Regions from separate parts of the Streptomyces sp. NPDC048411 genome, predicted to be linked through region 2. Evidence: riboswitches for the same ligand, from Rfam matches in the RefSeq annotation. Region 2 holds a riboswitch; each other region holds the start of a gene.
What was found. Region 2 has a riboswitch for cobalamin ahead of AB0915_RS38740 (CbtB domain-containing protein). Riboswitches for the same ligand answer to the same signal wherever they lie in the genome.

Region 1: linked by a shared signal. The riboswitch ahead of AB0915_RS14560 (ribonucleoside-diphosphate reductase subunit alpha) and the one ahead of AB0915_RS38740 (CbtB domain-containing protein) in region 2 are both predicted to bind cobalamin.
Region 3: linked by a shared signal. The riboswitch ahead of AB0915_RS10435 (prenyltransferase/squalene oxidase repeat-containing protein) and the one ahead of AB0915_RS38740 (CbtB domain-containing protein) in region 2 are both predicted to bind cobalamin.

The regions. Positions count from the first base shown of each region.
Region 1 is NZ_JBEZKL010000032.1:51,422-56,479, forward strand. It holds gene AB0915_RS14560 (ribonucleoside-diphosphate reductase subunit alpha) at 1-1,800, opposite strand, end outside; cobalamin riboswitch at 1,944-2,082, opposite strand; partial or broken gene AB0915_RS14565 (GNAT family N-acetyltransferase) at 2,122-2,301, opposite strand; gene mctP (monocarboxylate uptake permease MctP) at 2,300-3,949, opposite strand; gene AB0915_RS14575 (DUF3311 domain-containing protein) at 3,946-4,200, opposite strand; gene AB0915_RS14580 (GntR family transcriptional regulator) at 4,391-5,058, opposite strand, start outside.
Region 2 is NZ_JBEZKL010000273.1:206-3,264, forward strand. It holds gene AB0915_RS38725 (hypothetical protein) at 1-73, opposite strand, end outside; gene AB0915_RS38730 (Asp23/Gls24 family envelope stress response protein) at 281-775, opposite strand; gene AB0915_RS38735 (histidine phosphatase family protein) at 1,064-1,642, opposite strand; adenosylcobalamin (AdoCbl) riboswitch at 1,769-1,917, shown strand; gene AB0915_RS38740 (CbtB domain-containing protein) at 1,921-2,139, shown strand; gene AB0915_RS38745 (CbtA family protein) at 2,168-2,938, shown strand.
Region 3 is NZ_JBEZKL010000020.1:24,521-29,578, reverse strand. It holds gene AB0915_RS10445 (helix-turn-helix domain-containing protein) at 1-56, shown strand, start outside; gene AB0915_RS10440 (MBL fold metallo-hydrolase) at 209-1,246, shown strand; cobalamin riboswitch at 1,278-1,412, shown strand; gene AB0915_RS10435 (prenyltransferase/squalene oxidase repeat-containing protein) at 1,519-2,781, shown strand; gene AB0915_RS10430 (SCO2322 family protein) at 2,823-3,464, shown strand; gene AB0915_RS10425 (energy-coupling factor transporter transmembrane component T) at 3,461-4,630, shown strand; gene AB0915_RS10420 (ATP-binding cassette domain-containing protein) at 4,630-5,058, shown strand, end outside.

The DNA.
Region 1 (5,058 bases), on a different contig from region 2:
CGCGATCCTGGCGCGCAGCGCGTCCCAGCGCTCCGGCCAGCTCAACTCGGTGTCGTAGTGGTCGGGGTGCAGCACGCCGCGGGCGGCGCGCGTCTCGGACCAGGCGGGCAGCGGACCGGACCGCTCGGCGAGGTCGCAGGACGCCTCGTACGCGGCGAGCATGATCCGCTCGGAGATCTTCGTGGAGAGCGCGCGGGCCTCGGGGGAGTCGAACGGCAGCCGCAGCCGGAAGAAGACGTCCTGGAGCCCCATCGCGCCCAGCCCCACTGGACGCCAGCGGGCGTTGGAGCGGCCGGCCTGCTCGGTCGGGTAGAAGTTGATGTCGACGACCCGGTCGAGGAACGTCACGGCGGTACGGACGGTGGAGTCCAGCCGCTCCCAGTCGATGTCGCCGTCGGCCACGAACGAACCGAGGTTGACCGAACCGAGGTTGCAGACGGCGGTCTCGCCGTCGTCGGTGACTTCGAGGATCTCGGTGCACAGGTTCGACGAGTGGACGACGCGACCCGGCTCGGCGGTCTGGTTGGCCGTCCGGTTGGAGGCGTCCTTGAACGTCATCCAGCCCTGACCGGTCTGCGCGAGCGTCCGCATCATCCGGCCGTACAGCTCACGCGCGGGCATCGACTTGCGGGCCAGGCCCTTGGCCTCGGCGGCCCGATACGCGGCGTCGAACTCGTCGCCCCACAGGTCGACCAGTTCCGGCACATCGGCGGGGGAGAACAGCGACCAGTCGCCGTCCGCGTCGACCCGGCGCATGAACTCGTCCGGGATCCAGTGCGCCAGGTTGAGGTTGTGCGTACGCCGCTGGTCCTCGCCCGTGTTGTCGCGCAGCTCCAGGAATTCCTCGATGTCCGCGTGCCACGTCTCCAGGTAGACGGCGGCGGCGCCCTTGCGGCGGCCGCCCTGGTTCACTGCGGCGACCGAGGCGTCGAGCGTCTTCAGGAACGGCACGATGCCGTTGGAGTGCCCGTTGGTGCCGCGGATCAGCGAACCGCGGGCGCGGATCCGGGAGTACGAGAGGCCGATGCCGCCCGCGTGCTTGGAGAGCCGCGCCACCTGGTGGTAGCGGTCGTAGATGGAGTCGAGCTCGTCCAGCGGTGAGTCCAGCAGATAGCAGGAGGACATCTGCGGGTGCCGGGTGCCGGAGTTGAAGAGTGTGGGGGAGGAGGGGAGGTAGTCGAGGCGGCTCATCAGACCGTACAGCGCGGCGACTTCGTCCAGTGCGCGCACCGACTCGTCCTCGGCGAGGCCGGCGGCGACGCGCAGCATGAAGTGCTGCGGCGTCTCGATGACCTGGCGGGTGAGCGGGTGGCGCAGCAGGTAGCGGCTGTGCAGTGTCCGCAGCCCGAAGTAGCCGAACCGGTCGTCGGCGCCGTCGGCGAGGGACTGCTCGACCAGCGCGTCGAGCCGGGCCGTGTGGAGCGCCACGAACGCGGCCGTACGGTCCGCGACCAGACCCTCGCGGTGGCCGACGGCGACCGAGGCGGAGAACGACAGCGCGCCCTGACCGGCCGCCTCGTCCGCGATGGTGCGGGTCAGGAGGCGGGCGGCGAGCCGGGAGTACGCGGGGTCCTCGGCGATCAGACCCGCGGCGGCCTCGGTGGCCAGCGCGCGCAACTCCGCCTCGTCCGACGCGGCGTTGCGGCCGCGCAGCGCGGCGGCGGCGACGCGGCCGGGGTTGGTGTCGGGCAGATCGGCAGTGAGGTCGGTCAGGGTCCGCAGCAGTGCGGTCCCGGGTCCGTCGTTCGTGCTTCCCGCGGACTCGGCGACTGAAGCCGGATCGGCTGGCGCGATGGTCACGTGGTGCTCTCCCTCGCTCGGCTCGGGGCCGGCGGGGGAGCGGGGCAGCCGCTCGGAGGAATGCCCGAAGAAGGAGGGCAGCACTGCGTGCGGCGTCCACCGGCCCATCCGCGAGGCCCGGACGTCTGGGCGTCCGGATCGGTCGAGCCGGACGCGCTGTCGGCAGGTCCTCGGACTTTCAGGGTGCGCAAAAGGGACCCGAATATACCGTTGCGGGACAGTTCCGGATTCGCACCGGATTTCCCTGCGGCGACAGCGAGCACGAGCATACATGTGGGGGCCGCCCGATGAGGCGGCCCCCACATGTTGTGTCGAATCGGTTCAGAGGCTCAGGCTGTACGTGAGCAGCGCGAGGCCCGCAAGGGGATCCCGGTCGCGTTCCGGCGTGCGTACGAAGTCGCGCCGATGGTAGATCCGGTGGGCGCCGGACATGGTCGGCTGGGCGGACAGGACGAGCTGCGCGACGCCCTCCGTGGCCCGTGCCCGGTCGAAACACGCCCTAGCCGGCGGATGGGCTCGCGTCGGGTGACGGGCTCGACTCGGGCCTGGCCGAGGGGAGTTCCACCTGGACGCCCGGGTCGCCCGCGTCCGCCGTGTAGTCCGCCGGGGAGGTCTCGTCGACGCCCGCCGGGGCCTTCACCGCGTTCAGGACGAAGGTCAGCACCACGGTCGCCACGGCGTTCAGCACGAACGCCGTCAGACCGATGTAGCCGATCTCGCCGATCCCCGGGATCTCCTTCGAGGAGCCGCCGAAGTGCGCCTGGGTCGGGCTTGCCACTCCGTATGCGGCGAGCGTGCCGTACACCATGCCGACCGCCCAGCCCGCGAGCAGCGCCCAGCGGTGGAACCACCGGGTGAACAGGCCGCCGACCAGTGCCGGGAACGTCTGCAGGATCCAGATCCCGCCGAGCAGCTGGAAGTTGATCGCGACCGTCTTGTCCATGGTGAGGACGAAGACGAGCGCACCGACCTTCACCAGCAGCGACACCAGCTTGGAGACCTTCGTCTCCTGGGCCGGGGTGGCGTCGGGCTTCAGGAAGTCCTTGTAGATGTTCCGGGTGAAGAGGTTCGCCGCGGCGATCGACATGATCGCGGCGGGGACCAGCGCGCCGATGCCGATCGCGGCGAACGCCACGCCGGCGAACCAGTCGGGGAACATGTTCTCGAACAGCTGCGGGATCGCCAACTGTCCGTTGTCCACCTTGACTCCGGCGGCGATCGCCATGAAGCCGAGCAGCGCCAGCAGGCCCAGCATCAGCGAGTACAGCGGGAGGATCGTGGTGTTGCGCCGGATCACATTGCGGCTGCGGCTGGAGAGCGTCGCCGTGATCGAGTGCGGATACATGAACAGTGCCAGCGCCGAGCCCAACGCCAGAGTGGCGTAGGTCCATTGGTTGGCCTCGGCGGGAGCCAGCGCGCCGGTCGGTTTCCCTCCAGGCGGGCCCGCGAACTTCTCCTGCGCGGCGGCGAAGATGTCGTGGAATCCGCCCAGCTTGATCGGGATGTAGATGATCGCCACCGCGATGACCAGATAGATCAGCCCGTCCTTGACGAACGCGATCAGCGCGGGCGCCCGCAGACCGGACGAGTACGTGTACGCGGCGAGCACCGCGAACGCGATCAGCAACGGCAGGTCCTTGACGAACCAGTTGGTGTTCTCGCCGCCGCCGACGCCCATCACGTCCAGTACCGCCTGGATGCCGACGAGCTGGAGCGCGATGTACGGCATCGTGGCGAGGATGCCGGTGACGGCGACCGCCAGCGACAGCCCCTTCGAGCCGAAGCGCCCACGGACAAAGTCCGAGGTGGTCACGTACCCGTGCTTGTGCGAGACCGACCACAGCCGCGGCAGGAAGGTGAAGATCAGCGGGTACACGAGGATGGTGTACGGCACCGCGAAGAAGCCGGCCGCGCCCGCCGTGTAGATCAACGCGGGAACGGCTACGAAGGTGTACGCGGTGTACAGGTCGCCGCCGAGCAGGAACCAGGTGACCCAGGTGCCGAACGACCGTCCGCCCAGGCCCCATTCGTCGAGGCTGGCCTCGTTCTCGGCCTTGCGCCAGCGCGCCGCCAGGAAGCCCATGACCGTGACGGCCACGAAGAAGAAGATGAAGACGCCGAGCGCGACGCCGTTCACGCCGTCCTTCATGCCGACGCACCCCCCTTGCGGGCGCGCTGGTCACGCTGCCAGAGCTTGTACGCGACCATCGTGAGCGCCGTGGAGATCAGCACCCAGACCATCTGGTACCAGTAGAAGAACGGGATTCCGATGAAGGTGGGGTCCACCTTCGCGTACGAACCCACCCAGAGCATCGCCACGAACGGGGCGGCGAGACAGAGGGCGATGAGTACTCTCACCGGTGTGACCGTCGGTGGTTTCGCGTCTGTTTCCTCGGGCATGTGGTGCCTCCGTCCCCTCGCTGATCACCTGTTGTAACGCGCAGGCAATCTAGGGGAGTCTTCCGGTCACCGTCACCCCCTGCCCGGCAAAAGTGTGACGGAGCCGCTGGAGGGATTCTGCCCGGGGGACCGACTCCTGATGCTCTGTCCGCGTCTGGACAGTTGTCCGGTCAGGAGCCGGTCCGCGGTCTCAGTCGGTCGGCCGCTTCAGACGCGCCACGAACTTGTAACGGTCGCCGCGGTACACCGACCGCACCCATTCGACCGGTTCGCCGCGTCCGTCCAGGGAGTGACGGGACAGCATGAGCATCGGCAGCCCCACGTCCGTACCGAGCAGACCGGCTTCCCGCGGGGTGGCGAGCGAGGTCTCGATCGTCTCCTCGGCCTCGGCGAGCCGTACGTCGTAGACCTCGGCCAGCGCGGTGTAGAGGGAGGCGTACTTCACCAGCGAACGACGCAACGCGGGAAAGCGTTTGGCCGAAAGGTGCGTGGTCTCGATGGCCATCGGTTCACCGCTGGCCAGGCGGAGTCGCTCGATCCGCAGCACCCGGCCGCCGGTCGTGATGTCCAGCAGCCCGGCGAGGGTGTCGTCGGCGGTGACATATCCGATGTCCAGGAGTTGAGAGGTCGGTTCCAGCCCCTGGGCGCGCATGTCCTCGGTGTACGAGGTGAGCTGCAGGGCCTGCGAGACCTTCGGCTTGGCCACGAACGTGCCCTTGCCCTGGATGCGCTCCAGCCGGCCCTCCACGACCAGCTCCTGGAGCGCCTGGCGCACGGTGGTGCGCGAGGTGTCGAACTCGGCGGCGAGGGTCCGCTCCGGTGGCACCGGGGTGCCGGGCGGCATGGTGTCCGTCATGT
Region 2 (3,059 bases):
ACAAGAAGGAAATCCCGGCCACCATGCCGAGCACGAGCAGAATGACTCCGAGGACGATCATTGCGTCCCCCAATCTTTCAGGGCCACCTTCGAGTATGCGCCGGACGGCGTATCCCGGCGTCGCCGACGACTGCTGTCGTTCGTACTGCCGTCCCGGGCCGCCGGGCATTGGCCGACTGGGCCCCGGACAGCTCGTCGGACCTCGTCGGACAGCCGGGGTTTCAGGCCGACGACACGGCAGTGGACCCCTCGACCAGGCGCGATCCGGTCCGGCGAACCGCTACGCTACCCGCCTCTCCAGCACCTGCTGTTCCTCTTCCTCCTCGGGCAGCTTCACGTCGCTCACCAAGATGTTGACCTCCACGACCTCCAGACCGGTCATCCGCTCGATGGCGGCGATCACCTCGGTCCGGACCTCGCCCGTGAGCTCGACGATCGAGTATCCGTATTCGACGACGATCGACAGGTCGACCGCCGTCTGGACCTCGCCGACCTCGACCTTGACACCGCTGGTGACGGACTGACCTCCCGCTCCGGGGACCCGCTCCCGCACGGCCCCCATACCGCGGGCGAATCCCCCTCCCATGCCCTGGACTCCGGGCACGCCCCGGGCCGCCAGCCCGGCGATCTTCGCCACCACACCGTCGGCGATCGTGGTTCGGCCCCGCGACCCAGGTTCCGTTCTGCGGTTTCCGCCGTGCGGTCCTGGTCCGTGCGTGGCCTCGGGTTGCGGTCGGGTGGTCTCGGGCCGGTGCACCTGCGTTTGATCGGTCATGGTCGGTCGCCCTTCCGAAGAGAAGGTGGATTCGAACACCTTGGCCAGTTTACGTACCATTTGTCAGCATTGCTCGAGCGGTAGGGGCATGTGGGCGGACCCACGGACGGGCCCCGCCGCGGAGGGGAGGGGTGGGATTCCGCGGTTCGTCACGGAGATGGCCCGCCCGCCCACTGTCTGTCCGCCGCGCTGGTCATCGCAGACGGAAGGCCGGCCGGTCGCCGGGGATGCTGTGACCTGACGTCACCGGCAGAGCGGGCCGGTCCGGCGGTGGAGGCCGACGCCGGGTTACGGGGCGTCGGTTCCGGTGCTCAAGGGCCGCCCACAGCGCAGGTTCCAGCGGCCGGACCGGCCGCTGAGCTCTGTCAGTGTCAACGGGGCGACGTCCAACCGCCAGAACGCCTGCGGCAGAAGGCCCAGCGCATGCACGATCGCGGCGCGCACCACCGCGGGTTCGACCACGGCGATCACGCGGCCATCCCCGGCGCCGTCCCGATGCAACGAGTCCAGCCAGCCGCCCACCCGCGCGCACAGGTCCAACAGCGACTCGCCGCCGTGCGGTGCTGCCGAAGGGTCGGACAGCCAAGCCGACACCGCCTCCGGCTCGGCCTCGCTCACCTCCGTCAGCCGCTGCCCGCTCCAGCGACCCAAGTCCCAGCCGCGTAGGGTCGGTTCGGGCTCGGACCGCAGCCCCAACGCCTCGGCGGTACCGGCGCACCTCTCGTCCGCTCCGCACACCCGCCGATCGGCGGCAGGCACCGCGGCAGCGGCCGCACGCGCCCGCCGGACACCGGACGCGTCGAGCGGGGCGTCGCCGTCGAAACGGGCTTCACGCAGCGCCGCATTGAGCGCCGGTGAGATCAACATCACTTGTACCGTCAACACCGTTGTCACCTCCCTGAACTGTGGCCTTTCGGGTAAGCACACCATGGCATCCGAGCCTCCCGGCCCCGCAGATGGCGCCATGGCGGCGCGTGCCCGCAGGCGGTATGGTCGCGACGAACATGACGACGGTGTGACGGAAGTCCGGTGAGAATCCGGCACGGTCGCGCCACTGTGAACCCGTACCCCTGCGGGAAGTCAGACCCGGCACTGTCGTCTCAGGCACCACGATCGGGACGCGTGTTCCCTCAGGAGGTTCTGCCATGGCACAGACTGCTGCCCCCGCAACCGTCGCCACACCCGCCATCACCCCCATCTCGCTGAAGGCCATTGCCCCGTGGGCGGTCTTCTTCGGCATCCTCATGCTCGTCCTGCTGTACTTCGTCGGAGCCGAGCAGGGTGCCACCGCTGTCATCTCCGGCGAAGGTGTCCACGAATGGGTTCACGACGGTCGCCACCTGCTCGGTTTCCCCTGCCACTGACACGCTGCGCACCTCAGGGGAACCGCTCATGAACTCCATATCTGTCAGAGCGCTGCTCGTCCGCGGCATGCTGGCCGGACTTGCCGCGGGCGCGCTCGCTCTTGCCGTCGCCTACTTCCTCGGTGAATCCCGTGTGGACGCGGCGATCGCGCTCGAGGAGGCTCACAGCCACGAGCACGGCGGCGAGGAACTCGTCAGCCGCACCATGCAGTCCACCGCGGGTCTCGCCACCGGTGTCCTGGTCTTCGGTGTGGCGATCGGCGGCATCGCCGCGCTGGTCTTCTGCTACGCCCTCGGCCGCATCGGCAGGTTCGGCCCGAGGGCCACGGCCGCATTGATCGCGTTCGGCGCCTTGCTGACCGTGTATGTCGTGCCGTTCCTCAAATACCCGGCCAATCCGCCGGCTGTCGGAAACCCCGACACGATCGGCCAACGCACCACCCTGTTCTTCCTGATGGTCGCCCTCAGCGTGCTGCTGGCCGTCGCTGCCGTCATCTTCGGCAAGCGGCTGGCTCCCCGCCTGGGCAACTGGAACGCGTCCATTGCCGCGTCCGCCGCCTATGTGCTCGTCATCGGGCTGGCCTACGCCTTCCTGCCCTCGTTCAACGAGGTCGGCAAGGACTTCCCGGCCAGTCTCCTGTGGGAGTTCCGCCTTGCCACCCTCGCCGTTCAGGCCACGCTGTGGACCACTTTCGGTCTGGTCTTCGGGTATCTGACCGAGCGGCTGCTGGTGCCCAAGGCCGGCGCAGTGACGGCCGGGGGCGGTACCACGTCCCACGCGGCCGCCGCTGCGAGCTGAGGCGCCCGCCGACGCGACGGACGCATAGACGGCGCACTAAGCCCCCCGCGGCCCGCGCCGGGGGGGCCGTCAGACCTGGGGGCCCGAGTGTTCCGATTGTCCGATCACTATAAAGCTAGGT
Region 3 (5,058 bases), on a different contig from region 2:
CCGGACTGACACGGGCCAGGCTCGCCCTCACCGCATGGCGGCTACTCAACGACTGAGGAAGATCCGCCTCGCCGCTGGGAACTACCGTCCTTCGCGGACCCGTTGATCCGAAGCCGATAGTCGTCCTGGGCTACTACTGGAACGAGTTCTCGTTACAGTGGGCGTGGCGCAACGCAGCCGCGGGCCGGGACGGGAAAGGGGAAGCCCCATGACACAGGTGACCGAGCACGGCGGCGGCGTGTGGTCCATCAAGGTCCCGATCCCGGACAACCCGCTCGGCCACACCCTGGTGCATGTCCTCGACACCGACCGCGGGCCGGTCCTCGTCGACACCGGCTGGGACGACCCCGACGCCTGGGACACCCTGGTCGCCGGAGTCGCCGCCGTCGGCGTGGACATCACCGGCATCCACGGCGTGGTCATCACCCACCACCATCCCGACCACCACGGACTCTCCGGACAGGTCCGCGAGGCCTCGGGGGCGTGGATCGCGATGCACGCCGCGGACACCGCGATCGTGCGCCGCACCCGTGAGTCCGAACCGGGCACCTGGCTGACCTACCTCGCGGCGAAGCTCGCCGCGGCCGGCGCACCGGAGGAGCACCTCGCCCCACTGCGCGCCGCCCGCACGGGCGGCCGGACGCGCACGCTCCCCGGACTGCGCGCCGCCCTCCCGGACCGCGAGATCGTCCCCGGCGAACTGCTCGACCTCGCGGGCCGGCGGCTCCGGGCGATCTGGACGCCGGGCCACACCCCCGGCCATGTCTGCCTGCACCTGGAGGAGGACCATCCGGCCGATCTGCCCGGCCGCGGCCGCCTCTTCTCCGGCGACCACCTGCTGCCCGGGATCAGCCCCCACATCGGGCTGTACGAGGACCCGGACGACGCAACGGTCACCGACCCCCTGGGCGACTACCTGGACTCGCTGGAGCGCATCGGCCGGCTCGGGGTCGCCGAGGTGCTGCCCGCCCACCAGTACGCGTTCACGGACGCGGCGGGGCGCGTACGGGAACTCCTCGACCATCACGAGGAGCGGCTGACCGGACTGCTCGCCCTGCTCGCCACCCCGTTGACGCCGTGGCAGCTGGCCGAGCGGATGGAGTGGAACCGGCCCTGGGAACAGATCCCGTACGGCTCGCGGAACATTGCCGTCTCCGAGGCCGAGGCTCATGTGCGCCGACTGGTGAAGCTGGGGCGCGCGGAGGCGGTGCCGGGCAGCGGGCCGGTGACGTACGTCGCTGCGTGAGGCAGCCCTCCGCCCGGGGCGAGCGGGCTGCCTCCCGGTAGAGTGTGCGAGTCGTCATCACGCCCGTTCAGGGGGAAGCCGGTGCAAATCCGGCACTGACCACGCAACCGTGAGCCGCCGACACAGCGGCGAGTCGGGCTGCCCTGTCCGCGGTCGTGACCGGCTCGCGTCACCGGAACCCCGGTGACCGGCACCGTCGAGGAATACGGGGCCGGAGCCTGGTGCCTGAGTGTGCCTGTGCCCGGTTCCCCACAGGAGAGGCTCAGCCCGCCATGACCGTACGCCGCAGCGCAGCAGCGCTCGCCGCCACCGCCACCGTGCTCTGTGCGGCCGCTGCCCCGGCCGCGGTCGCGGCGCCGTCCCCCTCCCCCACCCCGTCCGTCGCGCTGCCCTCCGGGCTGTACGGCACCAAGGACCCGACGTACGACGGGGTCTGGCGGCAGTCGCTGGCCTTCCTCGCCCAGCGCGTCGAGGGGGTCGTGCCCGCGACGAAGTCGGTGGACTGGCTGATCGCCCAGCAGTGCGCGAACGGCGCCTACGCCTCGTACCGCGCCGATGTCTCCAAGCCGTGCGACACCAAGACCATGCTGGACACCAATGCGACCGCCGCCGCGGTGCAGGCGCTGGCGGCGGTCGGCGGGCACGGCGACATCGTCAGCAACGGCGTCCGCTGGCTGAAGTCCGTCCAGAACGAGGACGGCGGCTGGGGCTACAACCCGGGCTCCCCCAGCGACGCCAACTCCACCTCGATCGTGACCGGCGCGCTGGCCCGGCAGGGCCAGCGGATCGGCGACATGACGAATCCGGGCGGCAAAACCCCGTACGACGCGCTGCTCGCGCTCGCGATCCCGTGCGGCGGCCCGGACGGCGGCGCGTTCGCGTACCAGCCCGACAAGGCCGGGAAGCTCACCGCGAACGGGGACGCCACCGCGGCCGCCGTGCTCGGCTCGATGGGCAAGGGGCTGGACACCGGGGACAACGCCGCGGTCGAGGGCAAGCCGCCGGCCTGCCGGAAGGGCGACGTCGTCAAGCCGGAGCAGGCCGCCCAGAACGGCGCCTTCTACCTCGCGGGCGCCCTCGCGAAGAACGGCAACCATCTGGACCTGCCGCCGATGCCGGGCGCCGACGACACCACCCCGCAGCCCGACTTCGGCAACACCGCGGACGCTGTCGTCGCCCTGGCCTCCGCGGGCCACAAGAACAAGGCGGCCGGCGCGGTCGGCTGGCTGCAGAAGAACTCCAGGAGCTGGGCCGAGGAGAGCGGCCCCGCCGCCTACGCCCAGCTGGTCCTGGCCGCGCACGCGACCGGCGCCGACGCCCACAACTTCGGCGGCGTCGACCTGGTCCGGGAGCTGAACGCGAGCGGTCCCGCGCCCGCTGCCGTCATCACGCCCAGTGCGACCCCGGACGTCGCCGAGGACGGCACCAGCGACGACGCCGGTCTCGGGGTGTGGTGGCTGGTCGGTATCGGCCTCGCCGCCGGTGCGGGCATCGGCTTCCTGATCAGCAGCCGTCGGAAGCCCCAGCAGCCGTGAACCGAGCGGGGAATCGTGCGGGGAATGCGTTCGGCGGACGGGTGGCCGTCGCGCTGCTGCTGGTACTCGGCGCCGCTCTGACCGTGCTCGGCGCGGGCACCGCCCATGCGGCCGGCTACCGCTACTGGTCGTTCTGGGAGGGCAAGGGGTCCGGCTGGGCCTACGCCACCCAGGGCCCCTCGCTCGTCCGGCCCGACGACGGGGCGGTGCAGGGCTTCCGGTTCTCCGTGAGCGAGGACTCCCAGGACTCGGCGAAGCCGCGCCGCACCCCCGACTTCGCGACGGTCTGCGCGGACACCCCCGCCAAGGACGGCACCAAGCGCGTCGCGCTCGTCATCGACCCCGGCACGCCGGCGGACGCCCCGGCCGGGGAGACGCCGCCCGCGCTGCGCACCGCCTGCGCGCAGGTCGCCCCCGGGGCGAGCACCGCCGAGGCGCTCGCCTCGGTGGCCAAACCGCTGCGCTACAGCAGCGACGCCCTGCTCTGCGCGATCTCCGGCTACCCCGCCTCGGGCTGCGGCGAGCAGGTCTCCGGCAGCGGGCACACGGCGTCCGCCTCTCCCTCGTCCACCCACCCCGGGAACGGGCGCAGCGGTCCGTCCACCGGGGTGCTCGTCGGGCTCGCCGCCGTCCTGCTGCTCGGCATCGCCGCCGTCCTGCAGGCCCGCCGCCGGCGCGGATGACCGCCTCCCCCGGCGCGGCCCGGCTCAGTCATGCGCTGCGGGCGCCCGCGGCGACCCGCAGCAATGCCCTGCCCGCCGGGGCCTGGTGGCTGTGGGCGCTCGGGCTGGCCACCGCCGCGTCCCGGACCAGCAATCCGCTGCTGCTCGGACTGCTGGTGGGCGTGGCCGGATATGTCGTGGCGGCGCGCCGTACGGACGCGCCGTGGGCGCGTTCGTACGGGGCGTTCATCAAGATCGGGCTGTTCGTCGTCGCCGTTCGGCTGCTGTTCTCCGTCTTCCTCGGCTCGCCGATCCCCGGTACGCACCTGGTGTTCACCCTCCCCGAAATCCCGCTGCCGGACTGGGCGCAGGGCGTCAGGATCGGCGGCCGGGTCACCGCCGAGCAGCTGCTCTTCGCGCTGTACGACGGGGCGAAGCTGGCCACGCTGCTGATCTGCATCGGCGCGGCGAACTCGCTCGCCAACCCGGCCCGGCTGCTGAAGTCGCTGCCGGGTGCGCTGTACGAGGCGGGCGTCGCCGTCGTCGTCGCGATGACGTTCGCGCCGAACATGGTCGCCGATGTGGTGCGCCTGCGCACCGCACGCCGGCTGCGGGGCCGCCCGACCGGGGGCATCCGGGCCGTTCTGCAGATCGGACTGCCGGTGCTGGAGGGTGCGCTGGAGCGGTCGGTGGCGGTGGCGGCGTCCATGGACGCGCGCGGGTACGGGCGTACGGCGCAGGTCCCGCCCGCCGTCCGGCGCACCACGAACGTCCTCACCCTCGGCGGTCTGCTGGGGGTCTGCGCCGGTACGTACGGCCTGCTGGCCTCGCAGGGTGCGGTCTACGGGCTGCCGCTGCTGCTCGCCGGGCTCGTCGCCGCTGCGGCCGGGCTGCGGCTCGGCGGCGCCCGCTCGGTCCGTACCCGCTACCGGCCCGACCGGTGGGGTGTGCGGGCCTGGCTGGTGGCGGGGTCGGGTGCGGTGGTCGCGGCGGCGATGATCCTGGCGGGCAGCGTCGACCCGGAGGCGCTGCACCCCGGGGTCGTCCCCCTGGTCGCGCCGGTGTTCCCGCTGTGGCCCGCCACGGCGGTGCTGATCGGGTTGCTGCCCGCGGTGGTGGCGCCCGCGCCGCCCCCGGTGGGTGGTCCGGCCGACGCTCCCGTCGCGCACTCCGAGAAGGGACAGTGATGATCCGGTTCGAGCAGGTCTCGGTGCAGTTCGAGGGCACGGCGCACCCCACCCTGTCCGGCGTCGATCTGACGGTCCCGGAGGGCGAGTTGGTGCTGCTCGTCGGTCCGTCGGGGGTCGGCAAGTCGACGCTGCTGGGGGCCGTCTCCGGTCTCGTGCCGCACTTCACGGGCGGCACGCTGCGCGGCCGGGTCACGGTCGACGGCCGCGACACCCGTACCCACAAACCGCGCGAACTCGCCGATCTGGTCGGCACGGTGGGCCAGGACCCGCTCTCCCATTTCGTCACCGACACCGTCGAGGACGAGCTGGCGTACGGCATGGAGTCGCTGGGGCTCGCCCCCGACGTCATGCGGCGGCGGGTCGAGGAGACCCTCGACCTGCTGGGCCTCGCGGGACTGCGCGACCGGCCGATCGCCACGCTCTCC